One region of the Solibacillus sp. FSL H8-0538 genome, then DNA from elsewhere that is predicted to be linked to it. Evidence: riboswitches for the same ligand, from Rfam matches in the RefSeq annotation. Region 1 holds a riboswitch; the other holds the start of a gene.
The links. Region 1 has a riboswitch for FMN ahead of MHH87_RS05675 (ECF transporter S component). Riboswitches for the same ligand answer to the same signal wherever they lie in the genome.
Positions count from the first base shown of each region.

Region 2: linked by a shared signal. The riboswitch ahead of ribE (riboflavin synthase) and the one ahead of MHH87_RS05675 (ECF transporter S component) in region 1 are both predicted to bind FMN.

Region 1 is NZ_JBBOPI010000001.1:1,229,283-1,238,776, reverse strand. It holds gene glnA (type I glutamate--ammonia ligase) at 1-836, opposite strand, end outside; gene MHH87_RS05695 (MerR family transcriptional regulator) at 861-1,271, opposite strand; gene kynB (arylformamidase) at 1,467-2,090, opposite strand; gene kynA (tryptophan 2,3-dioxygenase) at 2,108-2,965, opposite strand; gene kynU (kynureninase) at 2,984-4,252, opposite strand; gene MHH87_RS05675 (ECF transporter S component) at 4,438-5,016, opposite strand; FMN riboswitch at 5,265-5,440, opposite strand; gene MHH87_RS05670 (hypothetical protein) at 5,524-6,750, opposite strand; gene MHH87_RS05665 (sigma-70 family RNA polymerase sigma factor) at 6,747-7,280, opposite strand; gene MHH87_RS05660 (ATP-binding protein) at 7,388-9,160, opposite strand; gene MHH87_RS05655 (response regulator transcription factor) at 9,153-9,494, opposite strand, start outside.
Region 2 is NZ_JBBOPI010000001.1:2,305,282-2,314,775, forward strand. It holds gene pdxS (pyridoxal 5'-phosphate synthase lyase subunit PdxS) at 1-374, shown strand, start outside; gene pdxT (pyridoxal 5'-phosphate synthase glutaminase subunit PdxT) at 374-964, shown strand; gene MHH87_RS10960 (DMT family transporter) at 1,425-2,285, shown strand; gene MHH87_RS10965 (translation factor GTPase family protein) at 2,516-4,462, shown strand; gene MHH87_RS10970 (phosphate-starvation-inducible protein PsiE) at 4,820-5,041, opposite strand; FMN riboswitch at 5,256-5,369, shown strand; FMN riboswitch at 5,513-5,626, shown strand; FMN riboswitch at 5,785-5,898, shown strand; gene ribE (riboflavin synthase) at 6,044-6,673, shown strand; partial or broken gene ribB (3,4-dihydroxy-2-butanone-4-phosphate synthase) at 6,686-7,273, shown strand; gene ribH (6,7-dimethyl-8-ribityllumazine synthase) at 7,315-7,785, shown strand; partial or broken gene MHH87_RS10990 (hypothetical protein) at 7,939-8,125, opposite strand; gene MHH87_RS10995 (nitroreductase family protein) at 8,144-8,761, opposite strand; gene MHH87_RS11000 (NADPH-dependent FMN reductase) at 8,906-9,494, opposite strand, start outside.

The sequences.
Region 1 (9,494 bases):
ATAAAATGACGGGCTGTATCGGATAATTGCAAATCAGCACCTTCATCCCAAAATGCATTTTTTTCACCTTCAAATAAAGATAAGTTAAAATGCATGCCTGAACCGTTTACACCGAATAAAGGTTTTGGCATAAATGTTGCATGTAGACCATGTTTACGCGCAATTGTTTTAACGACAAGTTTGAATGTTTGAATATTGTCACACGCCTCAACTGCGTTTGCATATTTGAAATCAATTTCATGCTGACCTGGCGCTACCTCATGATGAGAAGCTTCCACTTCAAAGCCCATCTCTTCAAGCTCTAATACGATATCTCGGCGGCAGTTTTCACCAAGATCCGTTGGTGCTAAGTCAAAGTAACCACCATCATCATTTAATTCTAATGTTGGATTCCCTTTATCATCTAATTTAAATAAGAAGAATTCCGGCTCTGGTCCTAAGTTAAAGCTTGTAAAGCCTAGCTCTTCCATCTGTTTTAACATACGTTTTAAGTTGGAGCGTGGATCTCCTTCAAAAGGGGTACCATTTGGACGAGCGATGTCACAGATGAGGCGTGCTACTTTCCCCTTTTCAGCAGTCCAAGGGAAAATCATGAATGTATCTAAATCTGGGCGTAAATACATGTCAGATTCTTCAATACGAACGAAGCCCTCAATTGAGGAACCATCAAACATCATTTTATTATCCAATGCTTTATCTAGCTGGCTTAATGGAATTTCAACATTTTTTATTGTACCTAAAATATCCGTAAATTGAAGACGGATGAACTTTACATTTTTGTCCTTCACGATACGTTTAATATCGTCCTTCATGTACTTACTAGTTGAATTTACCATTCCATTCACTCTCCTACTATTTTATTAAACTTTGTCATTTTTAAATTGAAAGAAACGCGATAAGTCGCCTTGACGTAACGAAGATTTTTGCATACGTTGTGCCTGTTGCATCTCTTCACGCAAAATCACTCTCAGTTCAGCATCCGAAATTGATAATGTGTTAGAATTTCTTACATTACTTACATTACTTAGCTTTCTCATATCAAATACTTTTCTAATACCAGCCATATTAATCCCCTGATCAAGCAGCTCTCGTATTTCGAGTAGCGAATCTACATCGTCTAAAGAAAACATTCGCCGATTACCTTCAGACCTCGCAGGTTCAATTAGTCCATGCTCCTCGTAATAGCGAATTTGCCTTGCTGTTAAGTCGGTTAATTGCATGACCATGCTGATCGGGAGTAACGGCATTGCCCTTCGAAACTCTCGACTCATTATCTTCGCCTCCCTTTCTTAAGAATTACTTTACCATATGTTATGTCTAATATCAATTTTATGTTAGGAAATATAACATATCTTTTTTAGATCGTTTTTATCGCACGGCGGTATTAAATCAACCATACAAAAAGCCGCTTGAAAAGACTCGTCAGAATCCTTCCAAACAGCTATCAAAAAGTATGTTTCGGCCTTTTATTTACGACGGAGTACTGCCCTCACCGGTGCCCCGTCCCCTCCTTCTATTTTCAGCGGCAGCCCAATAAAATCATATAAACCTGATGATATATCTTGTAACATTAAGTTTTCAATAATGTGAACACCATTCTCATACAATGCATGATGCGCTTCCACTTCCTTATTATCCAGTGCATCAACAGATGGGCAATCTACCCCCACTAACACGACACCTCTTTTTTTCAGAAAAGGCCCTAGTTGCGGACTTAGTACAGTAATTTCATGTGGGAAATCATCCACGTTCACAACCTTTGTCATCTTGAGCAAAATGCGGTGCACACCAAAAAAATTAATCGATTGTAACCATTTTGGCGTAATTTCTTGTACATCGGTTGCGTCAATGACTAATGCTTCCCCGATAAAAACATTTATATCTAATTGTTCAATTGTCGGGCCATCATCATCAAAATGAAAAGGGGCATCCGCATGGGTCCCAGTATGCGTACTCGTCGTAAATTTCCCAATATTGACCGATCCCGTTTGCGCCTTCGTATAGGTTAATTCAAACGCAAATGGTGTATCTCCAGGCCAAGTACCCATCGCATTTCGAAATGGTTGTGTAATATCGATCCACTCACTCATCAACTCCCCACCTACTTTTACAGATTTGTTCGTAAGTCCCATAGTTCCGGAAAGAAACGATGGTCAAGTACTTGCTTTAAGTAATTAACACCAGATGAGCCACCCGTTCCGATTTTAAAGCCAATAATGCGTTCTACTGTTTTCATATGGCGAAAGCGCCACTGCTGTAGCCAGTCTTCTATGTCAACTAACTTTTCCCCTAACTGATACAAATCCCAGTAATGTTCCACATTTAAATATACCGTTTTCCACGCCTCCGCCACTGTGTCATCTCCGCCATACGTTACACTATAATCACGTGTTAACAAGTCCGGATTAATCGACAGACCCGCTTTCGCTAGCGCCGCAATGGTTACATCATATATGCTCGGTGCAGCATACGCTTCTTTTAAAATAGCTACTAATGCTGCATTTTTCTCGTAGATTTTTAAAATATGCGGAGTTTTATAGCCTAGCGCAAATTCAATGAGACGATATTGGTATGACTGAAAACCCGATGCTTTTCCTAAGTCATCGCGGAACTTCAAATATTCCGAAGGTGTCATCGTTGCCAGAACGTCCCATGCCTGAATAATTTGCGTTTGGATTTTCGACACGCGGGCAAGCATTTTAAAGGCCGGCTGCATTTCCCCTCGCTCAATCGTTGCAATTGCACCTTTCATTTCATGTAAAATCAGTTTCATCCATAGCTCACTCACTTGATGAATAATAATGAAAAGCATTTCGTCATGATGATCGGAAAGCCGATTTTGACTCGATAATATTTCATTAAGTGCCAAATATTCACCATACGTCCTATCGTTCTTAAAGTCGGTGTGAATCCCTTTTTCACGTTTCAACTTTTCCTCTAGCTCTGAAATCGATTTTTTTGACATGAAATCCCTCCCTTTGATTTAAGCGATAACACCTCGTTTATTTTCGAAATTTTTGTATGTTTCTTCTGCCATAATGTGTTTTAAAATTTGTATTGTTTCCCATACGTCCGTGTAGGAATTATAAAGCGCGACCGGTGCAAGTCGAATACCGTTCGGTGCACGAAAATCAGGAATAACGCCAGCCTCTTTCAATGCCTTGCAAATACGAGCAGCCTCATTATGCACTAAAAAAATATGTCCACCACGGGAATCATCTTGCGGATTGCCAAATAAAAATGCGAATTCATTAAGCTCAGCCTTTATCAGCTGCATGAAATAAGCAGTTAGTTGCAATGATTTTTTACGAATTGCTTCAATCCCTACTTCTGCAAACATTTCTAGCGAGCCATAAATCGGCGCTAAGCTCAGTACATGAGGTGTACCAACTTGATAGGCACCAGCTGTTTGGGCAGGTGTCATCTGTTCCTCTAAATCAAATTGCTTTGTTTTATCTGAGCCGAACCAACCAGCAAGTCCCGGAGTTCGACCAAAATGCTGCTCATGCACAAAAATCCCCGCTACAGAGCCTGGCCCACCATTTAAATGTTTGTAAGTACACCAAAACGCAAAATCCACTTCCCAGTCATGAAGAGCATGCGGCATCGAACCAATCGAGTGACATAAATCTAAACCAAGAATAATCCCTCGTTCCTTTGCCACCTGCGCTATTTTCTTCATATCTAAAACTTGACCACTACGATAAAGTACACTTGGTACAATGGCTACCGCTACGTCCCCCGTCATCGCCGCAATAATGTTCTCTTCCGAAAGAGTTTGACCATCCGTTGATTTCACAAGCTTCACATGCTCACTTGGATTTAGCCCATGCAGTTCGATCTGACTATGGATTGCATATAAATCCGTCGGGAAATTTAGTTCGTCCGCTAAAATTTTCGAACGCGTTGAGGTCGGTTTATAAAATGTAGCGAGCAGTTGATGCAAATTGCTCGTCGTTGAACCAGTCAAAATAACTTCATCCGATTTGGCCCCTATGAGTGGTGCACACATCCGACCTAGCTTTTCCGATAAATAAAACCACGGATGCGCTCCCGAAGTCCATCCATCAATGCCGTACTGCTTCCACGAATCTAGCAACGATAGCAACGCAGCCTCCGCTCGCTTCGACAATAAGCCTAAAGAATTTCCGTCCATATAATATATCCCTTCTCTTAGGTAAAATTCCCCTCTATATGAACGCAGTGGATCTCTTTCATCTAGTTGTAGTGCATATGCGCGCCGAATATCCATGGATTTCATCTCCTTTTTTTACATGGCCTTTATTTATCATTAAATGATTTAGTTCGCTGAAATATCATTAAAATGTAATTATGATACTGTATAACACTACAAAGATGATGATTCTTCCAAAAATATCCACTAAAAAAAGTGCCTCAAACGCATTTTTCAAATACGTTTGAGACACTCCTATTATTTTAAGACATATATTGTGCGCGTTGGTTTTCAATCCAAACTTTCATTGTACGGAATAGTAAAATCGCAATGACCATTAACATAATCCCTTTGATAAGGTTGAATGGTAAAATCCCTAACACGATCGTTTCATACATATCGAATGAACCCCAACCAAGGAAGTACGAGTACATCGGTAAAAAGGCAAAGTAGTTTAATACACTCATACCAACCGCCATCGATATTGTTCCCGCAACTAATCCTACTGTTAAGCCTGTTACCGTCGCGAATTTTTTATAAAGGAAGTATGCAGGTAAGATGAATAACACACCTGTCATAAAGTTTGCCATATGTCCTACTGGCACCCCTGTTGGTGTACCCGAGAAAATCCAATCTAAAACATTTTTCATTAACTCAACTAAAATACCGGCAACTGGACCCATTGTGATTGCCGCAATTAACGCTGGTACATCGCTGAAATCGATTTGTAGGAACACCGGAAACCATGGTAGCGGAAAGTTAAATAACATAAGTACAAACGACACGCTACTTAACATCGCAATTGTTACGAATGAACGTAACTTTAAATTTTGTTTTTGCATCGAAAAATCTCTCCTCTTTGCTGATTGCATCTCGCAAGAAGAAAGGACAGTACTAATCAAATTTTACGAAAAAAACCCTTACGCAAAAAAGCATAAGGGAGAAATAGGCACACTTAAATAGGGGTCTATTCGCAATATAAACTGTGTACGATACCAAAAAATGATATCGTGAAATAAAGCTTCACCAAAAGGTAAAACTTTTACTGTACAGTAAAAATGCGACATTTTCGTAAAAATGACGACCGTACCTTCATCTTCTCCCATCCAGACTATACTGTCGGCTTTGGAATTTCACCAAATCCTGCACGCAAAAAGCGGCTCGCGGGCTCGAGAAGCTTGTTCACAACGTCCTCCAAGTAAATGGTCGGAGGTTGTAGCCTCTATTACCGCCGGTCGGGAATTACACCCTGCCCCGAAGATGAATCAATATGAAATTATGTTACAATCACTATTATAGAATAAAAACAAGAATTGTAAAGCCTTTTCGCTTAATACTGTTATTATTTTCTAATTATTTTGAAGAAAATCCATGTTTATCCCATTTGCTCCGATTGGAGTTGGCATCATTTCATTAAAATTAAAACCGCCCCACTCAGATTGTATGATGTTTTCAAAACGTACTTGTTGATTAAATCCAGCCGCAGTTAATAATATTGCTTCAAGCATGCGCATTGCTTCCTCTGCATTATAACCGTCTAAATTGAGTGGTTCTACAAATCGAATTTTTACAAAATCAACATGCTCTTTAACCTCATACTTAACACCCTTAATAATCGCTGATTGATACACGTCATTATATTCAACAGGCATACGCTCAAGCGCTTCGGTCACCGTATCAAAAAGTTCTTGGTTATTTGGCGCTAAATAACTAGGACCATCTTCCAACTGAAATACCGCATAGCTATAATGCAGCATGTCACCTCCTAATTGCGACGGTTCACTCGGTTCACCTGCTTGATCAAACGTAATGGGTTTGCCGCTTTCGTCTACATTCACGAGTGTCCCATAATTTTTTCCAAACGTATGTTGGAGCGTGCCACCATATACATACATCGTTGCAGACGCTACATCGTATTGATGATTATCTGGCATACTATGTGTTATCGTCGTGCCAGACTCTGTTAAACGCCCTGTGTACGGATGATAGTCATCAAATCCAAGCGCTTGCTCATTGATACGTGATGCGTACTTTTCGTAAAGCTGAAGTTGCGTTGGTTGTTCGTTGAAATCGTCTGAAATCTGCTCATTTGGAATGAGGAACGTCATAGGAATACTTTCAGCACCGGCAGTTAACCCTATCGGAAAGACCGTTACATCTTTAATATCCTCGGTATACACAGCTGTTTTTATAGCATCCACTGAAAATTGTCTGACTGACGCTTTATTTTCAATCGATTCATTTACAGTACCACTAATGGCATTTTCCTCCGTCGAATATTCTTCAATGTCCATCGACGTGGTTGCTGTGTCATAAATTTGCGTTTCTTCTAGTTCTTGTGTTTTTAAAAGATACGCACCGATTAATGTTAAAAAGATAATAGCTGCGCTAGCAATAAAAATCCCAAATGAATTCTTTTTTCTCTTAACTATAGGTTGTGGGCTCTCCTCTTCATGAAATGCATTTACTTCTTTTAATTTTGAGAGGACATCATCTTTCGAACGAGTATCATGAATTTTTGGTGCTTGCTCTAATAACTCTTCGATATCAATATCTTTCCATTTGTCGTTCGTCATAATGAATTCGCCTCCTTATCTTCATTGCTTATAAGTAAATCTTTTAATTGTTTAATCGCTCGGTGTTGCGTCGTCTTCACTTTACCTTCAGACCAGCCTAAAATTTCTGCTGTCTCTGTAATCGAGAGTTCTTGGAAATAACGCATGACAATCACCATTTTTTGATCGCCCGTACACTGTTCTAGCGCTTCTAGTACCTCCCGCAGTTGATCGCTCAGCTCAGTAAATTGCTCTGGTGTTTGCAAAGGGGAATACAGTTGCTCCGTTTCCCATTCAAATGCTGTAAATGAATGACGATTTTGCACAGCATTTTTGCGAAAATGGTCAATTGCTACATTTTTCGCAATGGAAAATAACCAGGTTTTCTCGCTACTCTTGCCTTCAAATCGAGAGTAAGCTTTAAGTACACGCACATAAACTTCATGCGATAAATCCTCCGCTACAGAACGATTTTTCACTAAATAGATTAAGAAATTAAATACATCCTGATGGTATACATCATATAATCGATGGAATATGGATTCTTTCACCCACTCCACCTCCGTTCCTACTTATTTGTCGTTACGAATTACGAAAAGTTTCAACGTATGTATGTTAAAAAAGGTGTGCTACGAAAAAAATAGTAGCAGCACCTTTTTTATATTGGCAAGTAGAACGTAAAGGTAGTTCCTTCTTTTTCAACACTATTAACCGCTATAGTTCCTTTATGTGCCTCTACAATATTGCGCGCAATGGCTAGGCCGAGACCTGTGCCTCCTTTTGAACGTGTACGTGCTTTATCAGCTTTATAGAAACGTTCAAATACATATGGCAGATCGTCTTGTGGAATTCCAACACCTGTATCGCGTACTTGTATTTTGGCATACGTTTGCTCTTTAAGTAAAGATACCGTAACGGAGCCCTCTTCTGGCGTATGACGGAGTGCATTATCAATTAAATTTGTTAATACTTGTTCAATGCGGTCTTCGTCAATATGAATCATCGCGGTCGGTGTAAATTCCGTTTCAAAACGTAAATTCACTTGTTTTTCCTTGGCTACCTGACCGAATTTGTGCGTCATGCGCTCTACAACAGACACCATTGGTACATTTTCTTTATACAAGGTCATATGCCCTGATTCCATGCGTGCCAAATCTAATAAATCCGTTACTAATCGACCCATACGCTGCGATTCATCATAAATGATACGAATCATCTCATTACGCTCTTCGTCACTTGTCACGACGTCGTCTAAAATCGCCTCGGAATAGCCCTGAAGCATTGCTATTGGTGTACGTAACTCATGAGAAACATTGGCGATAAAGTCGGATCGCAACTTCTCTAAACGGTTTTGTTCGGTTTTATCTCGGATGACCGCAACTGCACCACGAATGGCCTCGCCGCTATATAACGGACTAAACGTTATGCCATAATAGGAACCTTCCATCGACAGTTCCTCTTCTAGCTTATCCTCAAAATCTAGAACATGGTCTAACATATGATAAAGCTCTGGTGGAATCGGTTTTGCACTTTGTGACCCTTTACTAATAAACCACTTTTGCAATAAACGATCAGCAGGTGGATTGCTTACTAAAATTGTACGATCTCGGTTAAAGGTAATAACCGCATCCGTCATTGACGTTAATATGCTTGATAGCTGCTCTTTTTCTTGATTAATTACTTCTAAATGATGTTTTAGCTGGCGGCCCATTTGGTTAAAGGCTACAGCTAGCTGACCAATTTCATCGTTTTGCTTCGTGGGTAATTTCGAATCAAAGCGCCCTTTTGCCAGTTCAAACGCATGCTCTCGCATTTTACGCAGTGGGTAAGTAATACGAGAGGAGAGGAAAAATGCAAAAATCGTCGTTAAAATAAAGGCGATGGTCGCAGATAAAAACACAATTTTCGTCGTTTCTCTACTCGTTTGATGGATAGCGTCTGGATTTTGATAAATAAAAACTGCTCCATGCATCTCATTTTCACTTTTCAATGGGAATCCGAGAACCACATAGGAATCCATTTTACCCTTTTCTGTATTGGACGGTAAAATGAGCTCCTTGCTAATCGGTTTCATTGAAGCGTAAATTTCCTCAAATGCTTTATTCGTTAAAATACTTTGCTGGATGCTTTCGCTATTTACGCCATCCTGCACAGCATAAACGACTTTGTTTGGATTTTCTGCTATTAATGCATTTGTATGCTCATTCAGTATTTCTTTAATTATTTCAATCGAGATACTGTTCACTTGCTCGTCATCAACAATGCTCGCAATTGTTGCAGCCGTTTGACGAAGTGAGCTTTCTGCCTGCTGATTATGATAGTTTTCAAGGAATTCTAACATTAATACCGTAAATACAAAAAGTACAAATGAAACGAGAAGCAATATGGTTACCCATAGCTTCCCGACAATACTATTCCATATTCTATTCATTCACGACCTCAAATTTATAGCCAACGCCCCAAACAGTTACGATCATTTTTGCCGCATTTTCAGAAACACGGTTCAACTTTTCACGTAAACGCTTTACATGTGTATCGACTGTGCGCAGGTCTCCGAAGAAATCATAATGCCACACTTCTTTTAACAGTTGTTCACGGTCAAACACTTTATCTGGTGATTTTGCTAAAAAGTATAACAGTTCATATTCTTTTGGTGTTAAATTAACTTCCGTAGCATCCGCTGTTACACGGTGCGCATCATGATCAATTGTTAAATGCGGGAAGACGACTAAATCTTTTGAAGAAGACGGATTTGATACTGGTGA
Region 2 (9,494 bases), 1.1 Mb from region 1:
TACGTGCAGTTGTTGCGATGAGCGAAGATGAATTAATGACAGAAGCGAAAAACTTAGGTGCTCCATTCGAATTACTTTTAGAAATTAAACGTCACGGTGGTTTACCAGTAGTTAATTTTGCAGCAGGTGGGATCGCAACACCAGCCGATGCTGCACTGATGATGGAACTTGGCGCTGACGGTGTATTCGTTGGGTCGGGTATTTTTAAAGCAGAAAACCCTGAAAAATTCGCCCGTGCGATTGTTCAAGCAACAACGCATTACCAAGATTACGAATTAATCGCAGCCGTTTCAAAAGAGCTTGGCACACCAATGAAAGGAATTGAAATTTCAACATTGGCACCTAGCGCACGTATGCAGGAGCGTGGCTGGTAATGAAAATTGGTGTTCTTGCCTTGCAGGGCGCGGTTGCTGAACATGCGGCGGCTATTAAAGCAGTGGATGCACAACCCGTTATTATTAAACATGCGGAAGAATTAGCTGAAATTGACGGCTTATTATTACCTGGCGGAGAAAGCACAGCAATGCGTAAGCTGATTGATTTCCTTGATTTACTTGAGCCACTTCAAAAATTTGCTGCGGTGAAACCTGTTTTCGGAACTTGTGCTGGTCTTATTTTACTGGCAAAACAAATTGAGGGGCAGGATGACGCCCATATTGGTGCCATGAATATTTCCGTTTCCCGCAATTCATTTGGTCGCCAAGTGGATAGCTTCGAAGCTAGTTTGCCAATAGAAAATGTTGCCGCTGATTTCCCTGCCGTATTTATCCGCGCGCCGAAAATTGAGGCCGTTAGTGAGGGTGTAAAGGTTCTTGCAAAAATAAATGGTGAAATTGTGTGTGCACAGGAAGGTCATTTACTAGGTTGCTCATTTCACCCTGAACTAACAACTGATGTCCGTTTAATGGAACACTTTAAGCAAATGATTGCTACTTCCCTATTAGAAAGAAACATTTCGGTCTAAATGCAATCCTTTCTAATGTGGTGAAACAAGACATGCTTTTGTTTCAACCCTCTAAAAACCCTAAACAGTCGTTTAGGGTTTTAATCTTTATTAGATAGGAAGATACACTTTTATTTCATCAATATAGATCTGCCTCTGTTCCTATATCATCTACTACCTCATTCGCTTGAATCGAGCCCTCGCCCTTTTTAGGTTTGCCCGCTTGTTCGTAAATTTTGATTATCCGTTATGAGATGTCCTTGCCTATTTGTTAAAGTTTCTCTCTTCAATTCCTTGGAAATATGGTTTTTACCTTTTGCCTGGGTAAAGTCCCTCCTAAATCCATTTACATGCATTGTTACTCTTTATCAAATCCAATTCAAATTAGTCTGTTTTAAATGGGAAACTTCTGAATTGAAATTCTTTCTGAATGCCTCGCTATGCTATACTAGGGGAAAAAAAGGAAGAAGCGATTTACATAATGTCTCAGTCAAAAAATTCACTACTACTCATTACTGTACTCATTCTCATTTGGGGTGCTAGTTGGCCTATTTATAAACAATCTGTGCCGTATATTCCACCTCTGTATTTTGCGGGAATTCGGGCACTTGGTGGGGGGCTATTACTTTCCGCTTTATTATGGAAGATTCGCCACGAACTTCATTTCAAAAAGAATTGGTTGTTGTATGTTGTGTCAGCTATACTCAATACCGCATTGTTCATAGGCCTTCAAACAAAAGGATTAAACTATTTACCAGGAGGAATGTTTTCAGTACTCGTTTACTTACAACCTGTACTCGTAGGGGTTTTATCGTGGCTTTTTTTAAAGGAAAAGATGACGCCCATAAAATTTTTCAGTTTAATTATTGGGTTTACGGGTGTGGCAATAGTCAGTATTAGTAACCTTGAGCAGTCATTTAATTGGGTCGGCATCTCACTTGCACTCGCAACCGCCTTTTTTTGGGCAGCTGGTGTGATTGTCATTAAAGGTTTTGCTGGCGATGCAAACCCCTACTGGATTGTCTCCATGCAATTATTAATTGGTGGATCCTTGTTATTAGGGGCAAGCTTTATGACTGAAACAATAACAAATGTTGAATGGAACTTACCTGTCATCATCGGAATTTCATTTGGCGTTACGGTAGGGTTACCATTATCTTACTTAATTTATTACAAGCTCATTCGAGAGGGTGAAGCGAGTAAAGTGGCTACTTCTACATTTTTAGTTCCAATTATCGCTGTTTTAATAAGCGTACTTTTTTTAGGGGAATCTTTAAACATTACTATGTCGTTTGGCATTATTCTCGTTGCAATTAGTGTATTCTCTGTCAATCGCACATAAACTTTTCAAGAAAAAAGCCCTAAAAAGTGATATACAGTTCACTTTTCAGGGCTTTTCTTTAGTTTACGAGTGTTAATCTATCGTCTTCCATTTGGTACTCACGGTCAAAGTAAGAAAGCATTTGCTCATACTGTTAATCTTGGAAATAACAATTTTCTTTTCAAGTTGTAAAATAATATACTTGTAATTTGCTACAATAAGTATCACGAATGAAAGAAATGAGGACAGTTATGTTTAAAACAATTGGCGTGCTTGCTCATGTGGATGCGGGAAAAACCACCTTTTCAGAGCAGCTCCTTTATCATACGAAAAGCATTAAAGAACGAGGACGCGTTGATCACCAGGACGCATTTTTAGATAATCACAGTATTGAACGAACGCGCGGCATTACGATTTTTGCTGAGCAAGGACGTATTCAATTTGGCGATGATACATACACGCTCATCGATACACCCGGACACGTCGATTTCTCGCCTGAAATGGAGCGTGCCATTCGCGTAATGGACTATGCGATTATTATTATTAGTGCAGTGGACGGTATTGAAGGTCATACAGAAACAGTGTGGAGGTTACTACGCGAGTACCATATACCAACTTTTTTCTTCATAAATAAAACAGATCGAGAAGGTGCCGATGTACATGGCGTGATGAACCATCTTCATAAAGAATTCTCTACTGATGCCTTATTAATAGAAGAAAATGTAACGGAGCATTCTGTTCCTGAATCTGTGATGGAATGGCTAGCCGAGCGTGATGAAGAATTATTAGAACGCTATATGGCAGGTACGCTTGATGCTGTCCTATGCATGGAGTCTTTGCGTAATTTTATTAAACAGGAGCAGGCGTTCATTTGTATGAGTGGTTCTGCGCTTAAAGACATTGGCATAATGGAGTTTTTCGAGCAACTCGCACTTTTTACATACACCGACTACGAGACCATTCCTCCCTTCAGCGGACATGTATTTAAAATTCGCCACGATGAACAACATCAACGGATTACGTTTATAAAAGCAACACAAGGCCTATTAAATGTGCGTGATGAATTTACATTTGGTGAGACGATTGAAAAAGTGACAGAAATCCGCCTCTATAACGGCAGCCGATTTGAAACAGTACAACAAGGGCAGGCAGGAGAAATCTTAGCTGTAAAAGGCCTACCCAGCGCGAACATTGGAGATGTTTTAGGTAAGAGCACAGTGACACAACCATTTGAACTCGTTCCAACATTGCAAGCAAAAGTCGAATATCACGGCAATGAGCATATAAAAGACGTACTTCGTGCATTTCGCATGCTTGAAGCGGAGGAACCATCTTTACGTATCGTTTGGAGTGAACAGTTTCATGATATTCATGTTCATGTGATGGGGGTTATTCAACTCGAGGTTTTAGTAGAAGTTGTACGTGAGCGGTTTGCCATGCACATTACTTTTGAAGACCCGAAAATATTATTTATGGAAACGATTGAATCTGTGGTTACCGGCTACGGCCATTTTGAACCCCTCAAGCATTATGCAGAAGTACATTTGAAGTTGGAGCCAACAATACGTGGGAGTGGCATGAAATTTAGCAATGCATGTCACACTGATGATTTAACAGTAGGTCAGATGCGCCTTATTGAAAAGCATTTATTTGAGCGCGAACACCATGGTATATTAACTGGCTATCCAGTAACAGATATTCATTTTACGCTTCTAACTGGTGCCGCACATAATACGCATACAGAAGGCGGCGATTTCCGTGAAGCTACTTTCCGCGCTCTGAGACAAGGGTTAGAACAAGCACAAAATGTGTTACTTGAGCCGTACTACCGTTTTAAAATGAAAGCGTCCAATAATTATATTGGCAGGATGATGACTGATATTCAGCAGGCAAGCGGGATATTTGACCCTCCAATTATGACGGAAGATCAAGTTATCCTTACTGGCCGCGCACCGGTTTCAACATTTATGAACTATAGTACAGTATTTGCTTCTTACACGAATGGTAAAGGTGCGCTAAGCTTGCAGTTTGATGGCTATGATCGTTGCCATAACACCGAACAAGTAATTGATATGCTTGCTTACGATAAAAATGCTGACCCTGAATATTCTTCGTCCAGTATTTTTTGTGCGAAAGGTAAAGGCTATTCGGTACCGTGGGACGAAGCACGAGCTGCAATGCACTGCTTGAAAAAATAAATAATTATTAAAGGCATTGTTAAATACTACTGTTGATTTCTCAACAAGGGTAAAATTATTTTGCTTCCTTATTTTTCCTGATTAATTTCAATCGAGCTTAAAAAAACCTTCATTTACTTCAATTGGCGATATGGACCTACAACATATTCGAAATCAAGCGACATTGGCACTTATTTACAGTTAAGTTGTATGCTGAATTCGCCTTTTTTAGTTTTTGCGATTTATTATTAAACTATTAGAAAGACACAACTCGCAAAAAATTGGACGGATTTAGGATGAGAAAGTTCTACTTCCTTTTCCACTAAAAAAGAGCCGTATGAAAATCAAAACTGATTTCATCCGACTCTTTCTATCATTTTATAGTTTGCTAACTAAAGCATGTAACGTTTCTTTTAATTCTGCGTCGTTATCAGAAAGTTCTACTAGGTTTCCTAAACGCTCACGTAATACTGGACGCTCGATTACTAGTTGTTCATCAAGAACTTTAATTAATAGTTCGATAATCATGCGGTCGCGTACATTTAACGCTTCTTCTAAACGATCCGGTGCAATTGTATACCCTACTGTTTTTTTTGCCATAAAAATAGCCTCCCTTATGTTTATACATCGTTATTTTAGCATATGCATTTTATATTTTGGGAATTTTATTTTAAATTATAGTAAAAACAGCTGTAATCTCTTTTTCTTATTAAAAAGAAATAATTATATACCCCATTCAATACTTTTCAATAATTTTTACCCACTACTTTATTGCTAATTATCTTTTTATTATGCTACACTAACTATACAATTTAAAATCCTTCGGGGTCGGGTGAAAATCCCAATCGGCGGTAAAGCCCGCGAGCGTTAGCATGATTTGGTGGAATTCCAAAGCCGACAGTTACAGTCTGGATGTGAGAAGGAACAACAGTAATCGTTTTGTCGATTGCTTATTTTCTCATGTCCCCCCATTCATTGGTGGGATTTTTTACTAGATAAGAAAGTATAACTTACTTATCTACACAAGTAAGGACATCATCTCTTCGCATATTGGGCGAGGTGTGTCTTTCTAATAGTCTTCGGGGTCGGGTGAAAGTCCCAATCGGCGGTAAAGCCCGCGAGCGTTAGCATGATTTGGTGAAATTCCAAAGCCGACAGTTATAGTCTGGATGAAAGAAGACATTCATTTACGTTAGCACTTTTGCTAGCTTATTTAATGATGCCTAAACCCCGTAAAATTTACGGGGTTTTTTATGTGGATAAGAAAGTATAACTTTCCCCCACACATGAGTCAGGACATCAACTTACCCTATTTTGGGCGAATTATGTCTTTCTAAATTGAATAAGTCCTTCGGGGTCGGGTGAAAATCCCAATCGGCGGTAAAGCCCGCGAGCGTTAGCATGATTTGGTGGAATTCCAAAGCCGACAGTTACAGTCTGGATGGAAGAAGGCGTACATTGTTGTTTTTTTGAATTGGCTTCAAAAGGCTTATTTCAATATGCAAAAAAACATAATACACGCAAACTTCTAATGATTATTAGAAGTTTTTTTAGTTGCTTATATAAGCCTTACTAAAAAAATATGGATAGGTGGTGAAAATTATGTTTACAGGCATTATTGAGGAAGTTGGGAAAATTGTACAGGTCAAGCAATCAACGAGCAGTATGCAACTACAAATCGAAGCCACAACAGTAGTAGGTGATGTCACACTCGGAGATAGTATCGCGGTAAACGGCGTTTGTTTAACTGTAACATCTTTTACAAAACTATCGTTTGTTGCAGATGTTATGCCCGAAACATTTTACACAACGACGTTAAAGCAGTTAAAGAGTGGGCAACTCGTCAATCTAGAACGGGCGATGCCAATGAACGGTCGCTTTGGTGGACACATTGTATCAGGACATGTTGACGGGATCGGCACAATTATTAAAAAGCGTCCACTTAGTAATGCTGTCTATTTGGATCTTCGTTTACCAAAAGAGCTTATACGAGGTTGTATTAAAAAAGGCTCTGTCACGATTGATGGCACGAGCTTAACCATTTTCGATGTGCGTAGTGATGGAATTACTGTATCACTCATCCCGCATACTTATAAGGAAACAATTTTCGCTAACAAGGCAGCAAATTCGGATGTAAATATCGAAACTGATATTGTGGGCAAATATATTGGGCATTTTATGCAGCAAGAAAATCAGCTATCAGCAGATTTTTTACGCCAACACGGATTTTAAAGGAGGAGTACGATGTTTCATCCAATTGAAGAAGCTATTATCGCATTACAAAATGGTGAAATGATCATTGTAGTTGATGATGAGAACCGCGAAAACGAAGGCGATCTTGTTGCCCTTGCAGATTTGGCAACACCTGAAATCATTAACTTTATGGCTACACATGGTAAGGGGCTCATATGTACACCCATTTCACTAAGACTAGCTAACCATCTTCAGCTAGCTCCCATGGTCCATAATAATACAGACTTTCATCAAACTGCCTTCACCGTAAGCATTGATCATATTGAAACGCAAACTGGTATTAGTGCATTTGAGCGTTCCTTGACGATTCAAAAATTGGTTGAGGAAAATGCTACCGCAGCCGACTTTCGAAGACCTGGACATGTTTTCCCACTAATTGCAAAGGACGGTGGAGTGCTTGAGCGTCGAGGTCATACAGAGGCAGCGATTGATTTAGCAAAACTTTGCGGAGCTAGTGAAGCTGGCGTTATTTGCGAAATATTAAAGGAAAACGGTCAAATGGCGCGCGTGCCAGACCTAATACTATTAAGTAAAAAATGGGCTATGAAATTGATTACGATTGAAGCGCTCTCAAAATATATAGAGCAGCAGCAATTAAAAACAGTAGGAGGAAGATAAAAATGGGACAAGTATTTGAAGCACAACTAATTGGCACAGAACTAAAAATAGGGATTGTTGTAGGACGTTTTAATGATTTTATTAACGCAAAACTACTAGATGGTGCACTTGACGGATTAAAACGACACGGTGTTGAAGAAAATAATATCGATATCGCATGGGTACCAGGTGCTTTTGAAGTTCCCTTCTTAATGAAGAAAATGATCTTAACAAAACAATATGATGCAGTAATTGGTCTAGGAACAGTCATTCGTGGTGCTACAACACATTATGACTATGTATGTAACGAAGCGGCAAAAGGTATTGCTCAAATCGCTCTACAAACTGGCATCCCAGCAATCTTCGGCATTGTTACTACGGAAAATATCGAGCAAGCAATCGAACGCGCTGGTACAAAAGCCGGAAACAAAGGCTATGATAGTGCTATATCTGCAATTGAAATGGCGAACTTAAGTAAACTTTTCGAAGTGTAACTGGCGCAAATTTCTACCTATACGAAATAGAAGAAAGCCACTCTGCGTTCAGAGTGGCTTTCTTCATAGTTAATCTAGTGAGTATACTTGAATCCAAATGAGCGACATTTTTAAGTGCTGATATTTGCCAGAATCATCGAAATTAACGCCTTATTTTACTAAACGTAGACCAAGTATCCCTGCATTCGAAAGACACAACTCGCCCAAAATAGGGCGAGTTGATGTCCTTACTTATGCGGATGGGAAAGGTATACGTTCTTATCCACTAAAAATTATTATTTTTCTGTGGATGCTCAACAATTGCTGTAATGTGGTGAATACCTGTTGTATGTTTTGTCATTACTCTCTCCTCCAAAACTTATATAAATTTCACAAATTCATTAACAGGCTTACGGTAGCCGCGTAAACTTTTGCTACTCTCTTTTTCTTTCCCAATCGCAATCATCAAAACTACTTCATACGTTGCTGGGATATTTAATAGTTCTCGAACTTGCTCCTGGTCAAAGCCAATCATTGGGCACGTATCTAACCCTCGATTTTTAGCTGCGAGCATAAACATCATCGAAGATAGCGATGCATTACGAATCGCATCTTCCTTCATAAACTGCTCCCCGCGACTTTCATAAAACTGCGTGTTTTCCTGTACCATTTGCTCAAGCTCTGTCGCATTCAAAATAGCTAAATCAAGCATGCCCTTATTTAAGCGCTCTGTTTGCATATACGCATAGCGGTCTGCCGTGACTATAATAACGCCTGAAGCAGAATGAACTTTATATTGACCGTAAGCCGCCTCTCGGATTTTTTCTTTCATGCCTTCCTCAAGCACAACAATATATTCTGTATGCTGTAGATTAAATGCTGATGGTGTCATTTTAATATCATCAAAAATCGGTTTAAGATCGGCTTCTGTTATTTTCACTTCTTTTAAAAAGTTACTAGCAGAACGACGCTTATCAATTAGTTTTGTAAATTCCATACGTCATCTTCCCTTCCAAATAAGTTCATTTATAAAAACTCGGCAAATACTTCAAATCGATTAATTTATTGGCCCATTTTTTATAAAGGGCAACCTGTGCAAGTGAATACACACCTACACAGATTGCTTTTGTTTCATTTACAATTAACGAATTGTGAATAATGCTTTTGACCAAGGGATTACTTGATCTAACATTTGGTTAACTGAATCCGCTTGAACTGCGGCTGGTTTGAAGTCTGTACCGTTTTCAAAGTCAGTAAATAATGATAATGCTGGATGTACACGAACGTCAGCGATTAATAACTCGCCCATAATCCCGCGTAAATGCTCTGCTGCACGAGCGCCGCCTACTGAACCGTAAGATACGATACCTGCTGCTTTGTTGTTCCATTCCTCGCGTAAGTAGTCTAATGCATTTTTAAGTGCACCAGTAATTGAGTGATTGTATTCTTGAACGATGAATACAAATCCGTCTTGTTCAGCTATTGCTTTTGACCATGCTGCTGCGCCTGACACGTCGCCGCCAGCTTCACCTAAAAGCGGTAATTTGTAATCCGCGATGTCGATAATTGTATAGTTTGCGTCGCCGCGTTTGTCCGCTAATTCTTTTACCCAAGCGCCAACTTGCGGGCTTACACGTCCTTCACGTGTGGAACCTAAAATAATACCAATATTTAATTTTGTCATTTCTTTTTCCTCCTCTTGTTGTGTGCCAAATAATTTTTTGAAAAAG